DNA from 4 places in the Rothia uropygioeca genome. Region 1 is predicted to be linked to each of the others. Evidence: riboswitches for the same ligand, from Rfam matches in the RefSeq annotation. Region 1 holds a riboswitch; each other region holds the start of a gene.
The links. A riboswitch is a leader RNA that binds a small molecule or an ion and turns the genes downstream of it on or off. The one in region 1 is predicted to bind S-adenosylmethionine.
Positions count from the first base shown of each region.

Region 2: linked by a shared signal. The riboswitch ahead of EWR20_RS10660 (bifunctional o-acetylhomoserine/o-acetylserine sulfhydrylase) and the one ahead of EWR20_RS02230 (ABC transporter ATP-binding protein) in region 1 are both predicted to bind S-adenosylmethionine.
Region 3: linked by a shared signal. The riboswitch ahead of metE (5-methyltetrahydropteroyltriglutamate--homocysteine S-methyltransferase) and the one ahead of EWR20_RS02230 (ABC transporter ATP-binding protein) in region 1 are both predicted to bind S-adenosylmethionine.
Region 4: linked by a shared signal. The riboswitch ahead of EWR20_RS00900 (O-acetylhomoserine aminocarboxypropyltransferase/cysteine synthase family protein) and the one ahead of EWR20_RS02230 (ABC transporter ATP-binding protein) in region 1 are both predicted to bind S-adenosylmethionine.

Region 1 covers NZ_NOIR01000001.1:511,436-514,718, reverse strand. Annotated here, with positions in the region: gene EWR20_RS02240 (enoyl-CoA hydratase/isomerase family protein) at 1-456, opposite strand, end outside; gene EWR20_RS02235 (thiolase family protein) at 460-1,674, opposite strand; SAM riboswitch class I at 1,879-2,015, shown strand; gene EWR20_RS02230 (ABC transporter ATP-binding protein) at 2,024-2,866, shown strand; gene EWR20_RS02225 (aliphatic sulfonate ABC transporter substrate-binding protein) at 2,946-3,283, shown strand, end outside.
Region 2 covers NZ_NOIR01000004.1:131,396-134,678, reverse strand. Annotated here, with positions in the region: gene EWR20_RS10665 (amino acid permease) at 1-559, opposite strand, end outside; SAM riboswitch class IV at 790-904, shown strand; gene EWR20_RS10660 (bifunctional o-acetylhomoserine/o-acetylserine sulfhydrylase) at 1,036-2,430, shown strand; gene metX (homoserine O-acetyltransferase MetX) at 2,453-3,283, shown strand, end outside.
Region 3 covers NZ_NOIR01000003.1:355,570-358,852, forward strand. Annotated here, with positions in the region: gene EWR20_RS09680 (phosphate transport regulator) at 1-247, opposite strand, end outside; gene EWR20_RS09685 (hypothetical protein) at 725-1,300, opposite strand; SAM riboswitch class I at 2,026-2,138, shown strand; gene metE (5-methyltetrahydropteroyltriglutamate--homocysteine S-methyltransferase) at 2,260-3,283, shown strand, end outside.
Region 4 covers NZ_NOIR01000001.1:201,213-204,495, reverse strand. Annotated here, with positions in the region: gene EWR20_RS00900 (O-acetylhomoserine aminocarboxypropyltransferase/cysteine synthase family protein) at 1-1,391, opposite strand, end outside; SAM riboswitch class IV at 1,432-1,549, opposite strand; gene EWR20_RS00895 (dipeptide ABC transporter ATP-binding protein) at 1,726-3,283, opposite strand, start outside.

The sequences.
Region 1 (3,283 bases):
GAGCCGCCACATGGCCCCGGCGGCTGCCACGATGCCGAGGCCGGTCTCCGGCTGGCCGACCTTGATCTCGGGTGTCCCGATGCGAAAATCTGCGGCCCAGGCGAGCTCGGCACCGCCACCCAGGGCGTAGCCGTCGAGGGCCGCGATCACGGGCATCGGAAGGCTCCCCAATCTCTCGAAGAGCCGCGAATTGATTCCACGCAGTGCATCGTCCCGGCGCCGTTCACGCAACTGGGCGATATCGGCACCGGATGCGAAGATGCCTTTTCCGTTCACCTCGGTTCCGGAGAGGATCAGGATTTTCGGTTCGGATTCCAGGTGCGCGCAGACCCGGTGCAACTCGTCGATCATGGTCGCGTCGATCGCGTTGCGAACCTCGGGCCTATTGAGGCGAACGTGGAGTCGGTCTTCGCGCTCCTGGATGTCGATCGCCGTGAATTCACCGGTCAATTCCATGGTCTATGCCCTTTCGAGGAGGAGAGCGGCGCCCTGTCCGACGCCGATGCACATGGTCGCGAGGCCCCTGGAAGCACCCTCGCGCTCCATTCGGCCCAACAGCGTGATGGTGATTCGGGAGCCGGAAGAACCGAGAGGGTGTCCCAACGCAATCGCTCCTCCATCCCTGTTCACGAGGTCCGGATCCAGGCCGAGTCTACGGATCGAGGCGAGCGACTGAGTCGCGAAGGCTTCATTGATTTCTATGGCGCCCAGGTCCTCGACGCCCCAGCCGGAACGATCCAGGACCTTCTGACTCGCCGGGACGGGCCCGATGCCCATGATTTCCGGAGGTACACCGGCCGACGCACCATCCACAATCCGGGCGCGGACCTCCAACCCGTATTTTTTCACGGCTTTCTCGCTAGCGACGATAATCGCCGAGGCACCGTCGTTGAGGGCCGAGGAGTTACCGGCCGTGACCACGGATCCGCCTTTGACGACCGGCTTCAGCTTGGCCAGAACCTCGGTAGTGGTACCCGGGCGCGGGCCCTCGTCGGTCTCGACCAGACTCACCTCGCCCTTACGACCGGTAACTTTGACGGGCACGATTTCGTCCGCGAACCTGCCCGCCCGGATCGCCGCGTTGGACTTCTCCTGGGAGCGCGCCGCGAATTCGTCTGCTTCCTCGCGCGTGATTCCGTCCACGCGAGCAACCTCCTCGGCGGTCTCCGGCATCGAATACGTTGCCTTGCCGTTGCGGGACAAAGGACCGTCCACAAATTTCGAATTCACGAACCGCCAGCCGATTGAAGTATCGAAGACCTCACCGGGCTTGGAGAAAGGTTTGGTCGGCTTTTCCATGACCCAGGGCGCGCGAGACATCGATTCAACGCCGCCGGCGACCACGATCTCCGCGGCACCAGCCTTGATCATTTGGGAGGCGATCGTGATCGCGGACATCCCCGAGGCGCATAGCCGATTCACCGTCATCCCCGGCACCGAGTCCGGGTAACCGGCCAGCAACCAGGCCAAACGGGCCACATTCCGGTTCTCCTCACCCGCCCCGTTGGCGTTGCCCAGGATGACTTCATCGACGTCGGCCGGGTCGATTCCCGCTTCCTCGACGACGGTGCTGATGCACAGTGCCGCGAGATCGTCCGGGCGAACCGAGGAGAGGGAACCGCCGTATCGACCCACCGGAGTGCGGGCTCCACCGACGAGGAAGGCTGCGGGCATTTCGGGCATAAGAACTCCTGGTGGGACAGACTTAGAATTACTGACCATTCGTTCACTAATATCGCATCCGGTGTGACATGCGTCAATTCCACTCCATTCGCATCGTGCGCCAGGGTTACGGACTTTGACGGTCCGCAGTTCATCTCCCGCAATAGTCCCTCGCGAGTTGGAGCCCTTGCAGCACACGGGATTAACTGGAGGGGAAAACCATCCAGAGCGACTGAGAGACCTGGCTCGATGACGTCGCAGCAACCCATCTCCACGGTGATCTTTCGCTCTGCCCGCAGGCGGAGAGATCCTCCGCGGACGAGCACGGTGCTAACGCCAGGATTCGATGGAGTGATTGATTGTGACCTCGGCGCACTCGACGGAACGCGCGCAGGAAGCCGGGACGAAAGCGGCTTCGGTTCGGTTCCACGGCGTCGGAAAGTCATTCCCGGGATCCAGGCGCGGCGCTGCCGGGTCCGAAGTTCTCCGTGACGTGAACTTCACCGCGGAACCGGGGGAAATCGTCGCGGTCGTCGGCCCTTCGGGCTGTGGGAAGTCGACTCTTCTGCGTGCAGCGGCCGGACTCGACGCCGCGAGCGCAGGATCCGTCACGATTGACGGAACGCCAGTGCGCAACATCGATTCCCGGTGCGCCGTGGGATTCCAGGAACCACGGCTGCTACCGTGGCGTTCCATCACGGACAACGTTGCTCTCGGATTGCCGAAGAATGCGAGCAAGAACGGCGGACGCAGACGAGTCGCCGAGCTGATCGACCTTGTGGGTCTGGGAGAGCACGCGAGCCATCGCCCCGGGGAAGTCTCCGGGGGCATGGCGCAACGCGCGTCCTTGGCCAGGGCACTGGCACGCAACCCCAGAGTTCTCCTCCTCGATGAGCCCTTCGGGGCCCTGGATGCCTTGACTCGCCTGAAAATGCAGGATCTGTTGCTGGATGTTCATGGTCAGGACCCCACAACGGTTCTCCTCATAACCCACGATGTGGACGAGGCCCTGTACCTATCCGACCGCGTCGTCGTACTCGGCCGCACGGCACCGGGAGTACCGGCGGGGATTGTCGAAAGCGTTGAGGTCGGTTTGCCGCGCCCTCGTTCCCGGGAGGACGCGCAACTAGTCCGAATGCGCGGCCACCTCTTGGGTCTGCTGGGCGTGGACACCACCGCGCATGAGGCGTTTCGGGAAGTGTGACCCGCTGCGCCAACGAGGCCCGCGCCCATGGTTTCCTCGTTCATCCCCTCCTCGACTTCCTCGCAAGGACCCCAACCTCATGATCAACTTTTCCCGCCGAGACGCGGTGCGGGCCACCGGCCTCGGAGTCGTGGCATTCGCCCTGACGGGGTGCATGTCCGGCGAAGGCGCCGGACGCGGCGTCATCAACGCGGACGCGACCAGCAGCATTACCCTCGATTACGCGACGTACAACCCGTTGTCCCTGATTATTCGCAGGAAGGAATGGCTCGAGAAAGCCGCGGCCAATCTGGGGCAATCGGTCACGTGGCTCAAGTCGGCAGGTTCGAACAAAGCCAATCAGAACCTCATCGGTGCAGCTATAGACGTGGGGTCGACGGCGGGATCGGCCGCTCTTCTGGCGCGAGCGAACGGGGC
Region 2 (3,283 bases), on a different contig from region 1:
TCACGGACGGCTCGACTTCCTGGTGGAGCTGGATGCCGAAGACAATCAGCGCGAGCCCACCCACGATCATCGCAACGATGGCGCCCACCTTGATCAGCGTCAGCCAGAACTCGACTTCCCCATAAACCTTCACCTTGGTCAGGTTGATGGCCATGATGATCGCGACGACCGAGACGATCCAGATCCAGCTGGGCGTGTCCGGGAACCAGAACCGCATGTACAAGGAGAACGCCGTGACATCCGCGACCGCAACCAGGGCCATTTCGAATGCGAAGCTCCACCCGGTGACGAATCCGGCCCACCGGCCAAGGTATTCAGTCGCGTATTCCGAAAAGGAACCCGGAACGGGGTGGACCATGGCCATCTCTCCCATGGCACGCATGACCATAAATACCGCGGCGCCACCGACGATGTAAGCCAACAGGACCGACGGGCCCGCGAACTGTATCGCGTCCGCGGAGCCGAGAAACAGCCCGGTTCCTATAGCCGAACCCAACGCAATGAACCGGATATGTCGCAGAGTCAGCCCGCGTTTGAGCGCAGATTCCCCGCCGAGCACGACGTCGTCCGCGCGCGAAGTTTCGGTAACTTGATCTGAGGGGTCCTGTTCCTGATTCAAGGCAGTCCTTCGAGAGCTCGACGATGCATGCGCCCCGTCCTGGCGGAGCGGGCCATGAGCCAGATTACGCAATGGCCCACTCCGCGTCATAAATGTCACGGCGTTTCATGTAAGCGTAGTTTCCGTCTCCTACTTGACGTGTCGGTCGGCCGTAGGAAAACCTGGATATGGGTCAAGAGAGCCAGTGACAAGCCCCAGCTTGCTGGCCGGCAACCCTCCAACCGCGGTGGGGTGCCCTGGGTGAGGACCTGGTGATCGCGAACAACGCGATCACAAGCGCGGGCGCGGTGTGCCCGGTCGTCACGAAGAGTGAGACTCGTATTCCCCGGTGAACCAGAGGGTTCCGGGTCGACCCGGGTGCTCGCTTTTGCGAGACGATCGGTCGCTCCATGCCCTTGATTCAACAGGAGCAGAATATGACCACGGCCTCTCACAGCCTTCCGACTCCTTCCAGCCCGCAGGGATGGAAGTTCGAGACACAACAGATTCACGCGGGCCAAGAGCCCGATTCTGCAACCGGTGCACGGGCTCTTCCGATCTATCAGACCACATCGTTTGTGTTCGACAACGCCGAACAGGCCGCAAACCGCTTCGGGCTCAAAGAACTCGGTCCCATCTATTCACGCCTGACGAATCCGACCCAGGAGGTCGTCGAGAATCGCATTGCTGCCCTCGAAGGAGGCGTCGGAGCGCTCCTCGTGGCTTCAGGGCAAGCGGCCATCACGATCGCGATCCTCAATACGGCGCAGGCCGGTGACCACATCGTCGCCAGCCCGAGCCTCTATGGCGGCACGTACAATCTCCTCAAGCACACCTTGGGTGCATACGGTATCGAAACGACCTTCGTGGAAGATTTCGACGATCCCGAGGCCTGGCGCGCGGCGGTCAAACCGAATACCAAAGCCTTCTACGGGGAAACCGTTCCGAATCCTCGCAGTGACGTCTTCGACATCGAAACTCTCGCGAACCTTGCCCACGAGGTCGGGGTACCGCTGATCGTGGACAACACGGTTCCCACCCCATACCTGGTGCGCCCCTTCGAGTGGGGTGCCGACGTCGTCGTGCACTCCGCAACCAAGTACCTCGGCGGCCACGGCAACAGCATGGGCGGAGTGATCGTGGACTCCGGTCGATTCGACTACTCGAAGTACCCGGAGCGATACCCGCAATTCAATACGCCGGATCCGAGCTATCACGGCTTGGTGTTCGCCGAGGACTTGGGGCCAAACGGGGTCTTCGGAGTCAATCTCTCCTACATCCTGCGTGCTCGTGTCACGCTTCTGCGCGACCTCGGTTCGTCGATCTCACCGACCAACGCCTTCAATATTTCCGTCGGCCTGGAGACCCTGTCCCTCCGCGTGGAACGCCATGTCGACAACGCGCTAAAGGTCTCTCGGTGGCTCGAAGCGCGTCCCGAAGTCACCCGAGTGCACTATGCGGGGCTCGAATCGTCGCAATGGTACGAGCGAGGGAAGAAATACGCTCCGAACGGGGTGGGCGCGATCGTCGGATTCGAACTCGAAGGCGGCTCCGAACCGGCACAGGCCTTTGTGGACTCCCTCGTGCTCCACTCGAACGTCGCGAACATCGGAGACGTGCACTCGTTGGTCATTCACCCGGCCTCGACCACGCACTCCCAGCTCTCCGAGGACGAGCTGCGTGCAGCAGGGGTCGCGCCGGGATTCGTGCGTCTGTCCGTGGGACTCGAGCACATCGACGACATTGTGGCCGATCTCGAACACGGCTTCGACTCGCTGGCAGCCGCGGAGAGCCCGCAGTCCTCGACCGAGACGGTGTCGGCTAAGTACTGAGGAAACTGGACAAGGAGAAAATGTGACGATCGTTGGCACCGGGGCTCGGAAGGCTCAGACCAGGGGAGACGGAGTAGTCAATTACTACGACGTCGGAGACCTCCTGGTCGATTCGGGGTCCGTAATCCCTGATGCGACTCTCGCATACGAAACGTGGGGGACCCTCAACGAGGACGCCTCGAATGCGGTTCTGGTGTTGCATGCCCTCACCGGGGACACGCACGCGGCCCACGGGTACGCGGAGGACGACGCCAGCGACCTCGAACGTCGTGCCGCCGAAGAAGAAGGCTGGTGGGAAGGGCTCATAGGCCCTGGTGCTGCGATTGACACGGACCAATTCTTTGTGGTCTGTCCCAATATCATCGGCGGCTGTTACGGTTCGACCGGGCCGTCGTCGCCCGCACCGACATCGATCGATCCGGAACGGAACCCGTGGGGGTCGCGCTTCCCGCTGATCACCATCCGCGATTCGGTCCGGGCAGAAGCCGTGCTCGCGGACGGGCTCGGCATCGACCGGTGGTCGTTGGTCATCGGGGGGTCGATGGGCGGCGCAAGGGCGATCGAATGGGCAGTGACTTTTCCGGACCGCGTTCGGCACTGTGCCGTGATCGCCTCCGGGGCCGAGTCCACGGCCGAGCAGCTCTCGTGGGGCCAAGCCCAGACGCTCGCGATTCGGCAGGACCCCAATTTCGCCGGGGGCGATTACTATTCGGGGATCTTCCCCGTCGACGGCCTCGGACTGGCCCGGCGCATCGCGCACATCACTTATCGATCGGCCACCGAGTTACACTACCGCTTCGGCCGGCACCCTCAGGACGACGAGGACCCCACGGGGCCCTGCGTGAACCGGCGC
Region 3 (3,283 bases), on a different contig from region 1:
CCAGCAGGTATAGGTCCGCGCGGGGGAGAGGGAGTACGAAGGCGCTTCGTACGGTGGTCATCAGCGCGAAGAACGAATCGGTGGATCGTCCCTCAATCTCCAGAGCCTGTTCGAAGACCTCGTCGTGATCCGTGAGAGGTGACCCCATCATGCGTGAGGCCGCGGAAGTGGAATCAACGACAAGCTGTGCCATGTCCGCGAGCAGCTCGAGGGCCTTGTTCTCCTGAGGAAATAAGCGAATTGCCACGCTCTGCCTTCCAAGGTGGTGGTGGTGATCGTTCCTAAGATAACCGTCCTTGGTTAACAGGACTGTCATGGAAGGTTCACAAGGCCATGATGCAGTGGGCCCCGGTCGGTGCCGTGATACTGCTCTCGCCCGGATCCGATCCGTCATTGTGGCACCGGGTCGGGGAAGCAACCGGCGCGTTTTGGGCGATTCGTCGAGGGGCCAGTCTCGCGAACGCAAAAGCCCCCGCTGGAGCGGGGGCACGCAGGTGAAGATTAGGGGCACTGGACCGGGTGCGCCTCTCGGCGGAAGGCCGCTCGAAGCGGCTAAATAATGGAGCCCGGGGCAACCTGCGGCCCAGTGCCTTGTATCCAGTGTGGTCCTTTTCCCGAGAACCTGTCAAAGAGGTACCTCTGAAGAAGGCTGGGCCGGACTCATGGTGAATCCGACCCAGCACCCCAAAAAACCGGGGGATGCCACGGTGTTCAGGCGATGAGGCTAGCGCATCATCTCATTGCGGTTCTGTTTGATGTCTTTGAACCAACGTCCGCCTTGTCCTGCCCACATCATGATGGTGCCGATGATCAACAAGATGGTTCCGACTGAACCGGTGATTCCGGAGCCGCTACCGAGGGAGACCAAGAGCGAGAGAAGGCTCAGAATGGCGAGGACCAACAGGGTGATTCGTCCCCAGTTCTTGCCCTTGGTCGCGGCTCGTGCGGCGAGAACCTGAAGCACCACGATGGCCACAGAGATGACGGCGCCGAAAATCAAGCCGCCCCAGACGAGACCGGACTGGCCTTGGTCCTGAAGCTGCTTGTATTCGGCGCTGCCCATGAGAACGAATGGGGAAATGATCAAACCGATGATGGTTATGGCAGCAGAGATGTACACCAAGAGCGCCCCCGTCTTGACGGGCTTGGGGGCGACAAGTGCCCCGCTCTGGTTTTGAACGGGTCCGTTTCCCTGTCCGTAACCCGTGTCTCCACCCTGGTACCGCGGCTGGCCGCCCTCGGGGGAGCCGCCGTACTGAGGAGGCTGGTTGCCTGCCGGGGAGTCGTGGTTCTCGGTCATTATTTCCTCTCGCGGGTGTTTGATCTGACGTCACTATCCAAACATGAATTTGTCGTTCACCACAATAGGGTGACTCAAGTTCGGGATAATACCGAAGGCATTGGGCTTTAACAATTCGTATCCGACAAAACCAAAAACGGTCGAGAGATTACTGCATTTTTCTTCTAGGTATCTTGCATGCTCCAACCGCGGAGAAAATCCCACTCGGTATATCGGGCCACGTCGTCCTGATGACGCCCCGACGGGAGGGGGCTTCCGCGCTATGTGCGACCTCTACCCCGGCCACATCGGTCCGCTTCTTGGAACAGGACACCAATGGTCTTGGCGCAATAGTGAATCCTTGTATCAAATATTGTGCAATAGCTTGTTGTCGCGAACGACCGTTCTCGAATACCTGGAGAAGTATCCGGTCCGGCAGGGGAAATCGAAAAGAACACAAGCGATACGAACTGTCGACAAGACCGTGAACGATCAAAGTTTCACGGCCGGGAACAGTCATTCGTGAACGCTCGTTCCGTCTGACAACGTTCCGACTCCGGCTTCTCCCGCCCATACCGGATGGCGGGGTCGGCCGCTTTCATGAACTTCGATGTCACGATTCATTGCGGCCACGTCATATGACGTCGACGTTGCGTCAAGCGTGTGGGTGCGCTCAATGCGCGAAATGCGGCGTCAAACTCTCTCATCTCTTGCGGGCCTGCGCTGAGGCGGATTGAATACTTGCGTATCTATCCAGAGCGGCCGAGAGACCTGGCTCGTCGACGCCGCAGCAACCTCCTCACGGAAACCCGAACATCTCGGTCCCGAGGAAAGGTGCTCCCGCCAGGACCGATGGAGTGTATCGGCCGTCTCCGGACGTCGTCGGCGCAACTCCGGCACGGTCCCACTGGACCGGGTCGGTTGCGTCGGCGGACGAGGAGGCTCCGCTCTCCGTCGGGTGTACCGAAAGGAGACCCGGCGTGAACCCTGATGACAGGCCAGCGTTGTCCTTCGAGCTCTATCCGCCTCGCAGCAGGATGAGCCGACAGGCATTGGAAACCACTATCGCCGAGATCGAACCCACTCGCCCTGATTACGTTTCCGTGACCGCCGCCGTGGATGGCGAGAGGAGGCGCCAAAGCCTGGACTTGCTACGACACCTCGTCGAGGAAACGGAGCTGAAACCATTGGCCCACATCGTCTCGACCGGACAGATAGCTTCCGAGCTCGAAGAACTGGTCGATGAGATCATCCGGCTTGGCGTGCGCGGCCTCCTGGCTCTGAGGGGCGATCGACCTGAGAACTACGCCCTCAAGCAGGGCGAACTTCCCTTCGCTCGACACCTGGTGGAACTGATCCGTGGCGTCGAGTCGAGGGGATCGGCCAAATTGTGTGCCGGACGTCTGGCCGTGGGCGTGGCGGCCTATCCGGTCCGTCACCCAGAATCCTCGAGCATCCACCACGACACCGAGGTCCTGCTGGCCAAGCAACGGGCGGGAGCGGATTTCGCCATCACTCAGGTCTATCCGGACCCTTCCGATTACGCTCGTCTCGCCGAGCGGGCCCGCGCCAATGCCGTCGAATTGCCTCTGATCCCCGGAATTCTGCCCGTGACAAGCCTGCGGAGGTATCTGCGGGTGTGCGGACTCGCAGGGATCGAGCCGAATGCAGGTCTCGCACACAGGCTCGAAACCGCCGAGACGTTCGCAGAACGCCTGGCCGTCGGAGTGGACTCGGCGGAGGACTTCGCTCGCCAGGCCCTTGCCGCAGGGGCCCCAGGACTGCACATCTATACCTTCAACGAACACCAGGCGGCGCTCGAACTCGTGGATCGACTCGGTCTGCGCGGCAATACTGCCCCTTCGAATCAACCCATCTCGCCTCTCAACGATCAGGAGATCATCGTGACGAACCCTAACAACGTCCTCCACAGCACCTCACCCAAGGACAGGGCTTTTCCCCCGGCAACCATCCTCGGCTATCCGCGCATCGGACCGAATCGCG
Region 4 (3,283 bases), 310 kb from region 1:
TCCTTCTCTCGCGTGAGAGCCGTCGCCCGGCTCAGGGTCTGGCTGGATGTGGACAAGGAACCGAGCGCTGCGGAGAGATCATCCCAGAGATCGTCGACCTCTTCACGACCCAGCGCCAGCCGAACGGTCTGTTCGGTGATGTCCCCGGCCTCTCTGAGCTCGGGGGTAAGACGACAATGGGTGGTCCACGCGGGATGCGTTGCCATGGATCGAGCGTCGCCCAGGTTGGCAGCGAGCTTGAACAGCTTCAAATTGTCGAAGAATTCCTCCACCTGCGATGTGTTGCCCGCGATGTCGAAGGACAAGACCGCTCCGGTGCCGCGCGGAAAGTCTCGTTCGGCGATGGCCGCATCCGGCGACCCAGGAAGGCTCGGATGCCGGACACGGCACACGCGAGGATGAGTCGCCAGTCGACGCGCGATCTCCTCGGCCACACGGCAATGGCGCTCAACCCGGATGTCGAGGGTCTCGATGCCTTCAAGGGCTTGTTGCGCATTCCACGGAGCCAGGCTCGGGCCCAAGTCGTTGAGCAATTGTGCGCGAACGAGGTGGAGGAACGCTCCGTGATCGCCGTGCCCCTCGACCAGGGATCTGTTCCCGAATCTCCTCCGCGGAGCCGTAAGCTGCGGCCATCGGATGGCGTCCTCGCTCGGGGTCAGCCGGCCGGTGTCGACGATGATTCCCGCAAGCGCCGTTCCATTTCCGGTCAGGTATTTCGTGACGGAATGGACTACGACGTCGGCACCCAATTTCCCGGGCTGCAGGAGATATGGCGTCGCGAGAGTGTTGTCGACGATCAGGGCGGCGCCCGCGGTATGCGCAATGTCCGCGAGCGCGGGGATATCGGGAAGGTCAGCATGCGGGTTTCCGATGGACTCCACGACGAACGCGCGAGTGCGCGCCGTGACGGCATTTTCCCATTCCTCGGGTCGATGCGGGTTGACCCACGTGACCTCGATGCCCGCCTCGGCGAGAGTGTCGTTGAGCAAATCGGCAGTGCCACCGTAAATTCGGTTGGATGCCACCACATGGCCGGCGGGGATCTCCGGGTGGGGCTCGCCGTCCTCGCTCTGACCTGATCGACCGGCCAGGGCAAGAAGGGTGAGCGTTGTTGCCGCTTGGCCGGAAGCGGTGGCGACGGCACCGACGCCCCCTTCGAGTTCCGCGAGCCGACGCTCGAGCAAACCCACCGTAGGACTGCCGGTGCGTGAGTACGTGAATCCGGGTTCTCTCTGGCCGAAGCATTCACGTGCGTCGCGCAACGTCTCGAATTCGTAAGAGGCCGTCAGGTACAAAGGCGGATGCACAGGTCGGGCAGCCGGCGGATTGGCCGTACCCCCGTGCACTTGCACCGTACCGATTCCGGGTGCCGGGTTGTTATCAGCTGACATCGTGATCCCCTCGAAGGCGGGGCGCCGAGTTCGCCTCGTAACGCCGTGCTTGCCGGGGAGCGGTATGCTCCCGACCGGATCTTCATCTGGGGCACCCCATCACAGCGGAAAGGGTTGCCGACCGGCCAGCCAGAGCTTCACAACCGGTACTCGTGATCCTGATTCAGAAACCTACAGCCTTCCCACCAACCTCGAAAGGACATGACGCACGGTTCAGACAGATCGTCATATGAAGGTAATCCACCTGCCGGGAAACGTCATATGACCTGGCGAGACTCCCGTATGATCAGTGCGGACTCCGTGGAATCCGTTCGCGTGCGGACCGAGTTCAGGTCTAGGCGCTCAGCGCGGGGCCGAACACATCGGTAGCGTAACGAGATCCCGGAACGGCCTTGATCAGGGTCCGCGTCGCCTCCTCGCGCGGATTCTCGAAGACCTGCGCCGCGGGGCCCGACTCGATCACCCGGCCATGAGCCATAACCAGCACGTCGTCGGAGATCTGTCGGATCACCGCCAGATCGTGACTGATGAACACGTAGGAGAGCCCCAGACGATCCTGGAGATCGGCAAGTAGGTCAAGAATCTGGGCTTGAACCGAAACGTCCAGTGCCGAGACCGGTTCGTCCAGAATCACCAGTTCGGGGTCAACAGCGAGTGCCCGAGCTATGGAAACACGTTGGCGTTGCCCTCCGGACAGTTCTACCGGCCGACGACTGGCCAATTCCCGAGGCAGGGCCACGAGATCGAGGAGCTCGTTGATTCGTCGTTCGCGCTGTGCACGTGTGCCGATACGGAATCCCCGCAGGGGCTCCCCGATCGACGCGGCCACGGAATACCGGGGGTCGAGCGATGCGCTGGGGTCCTGGTGAACGAACCGGGCGCGCGTCGAGAGCTCTCGGATGTTGCGCTTCGTGCCATCGAACGGCCGACCGAATATCTCCAACCGGCCGGCGTCATACGATTCCAGACCGAGCAGGATCCGGGCCGTCGTCGATTTTCCGGATCCCGATTCCCCGACGATCCCGAGTGTTCGCCCCGGTTCGAGCTCCAGGTCGAGATCGGCCACAGCCTGGACCTTCCTCGCTCCGGAACCGAAGGTCTTGCTCAGCCCCTGAGCTCGTACCACGCTCGAGCTCTCGCCGCGCGGGGCAGGCCCAGTACGCTTCCGCGGCACATCGTGCAATGCCGGCGATGCCTTGAGCAGGCGCCGGGTGTAATCATGCTGAGGTTCGGCGAAAACGCTGGCTGCCGAGCCTTCCTCGACAACACGGCCCTTTTCCATCACCAGGATTCGATCGGCCCGGTCCCGAGCGATTCCGAGATCGTGGGTGATGAGAAGGAGGCCTGCTCCGGCGTCGGAAACTCGCGCCTCCAGCAAGTCCAGGACGTTCTTCTGCGCGGACACGTCGAGGGCGGAGGTCGGCTCGTCGGCGATCACCAGTTGCGGCCCACGCGCTAGTGCGAGTGCGATCAGGACCCGCTGGCGCTGGCCACCGGATAGTTCGTGCGGATAGCGGGAGCCGTGGACCTCGATCTCGAGGCCGACGTCCTCGAGCGCCTTCGCCATCTGTTCCTTGGCCCGATGACGCGAAAGACCGGCTTCGCGCAAGGATTCCGATAGCTGCGAAGTGATCGTGCGTACGGGGTTCAGTCCCGTCCCCGCGTCCTGAGGAACGTAGCCCAGGAGGTCTCCCCGAACACGCTTCCATTGGTTCTCCGAGGCAGACCGCATATCCGAGCCGTGCAGGGATTGCTCAGCGATATCCACGTGGGCGGAGGAAGTCAGCAGTCCGGCCGCTACTGCGGCCGTGGTTGACTTCCCCGAACCGGATTCACCAACCACCGCAAGGGTTTCACCAACAGGGACAGTCAGCGAAACCCCCTCGACCGCG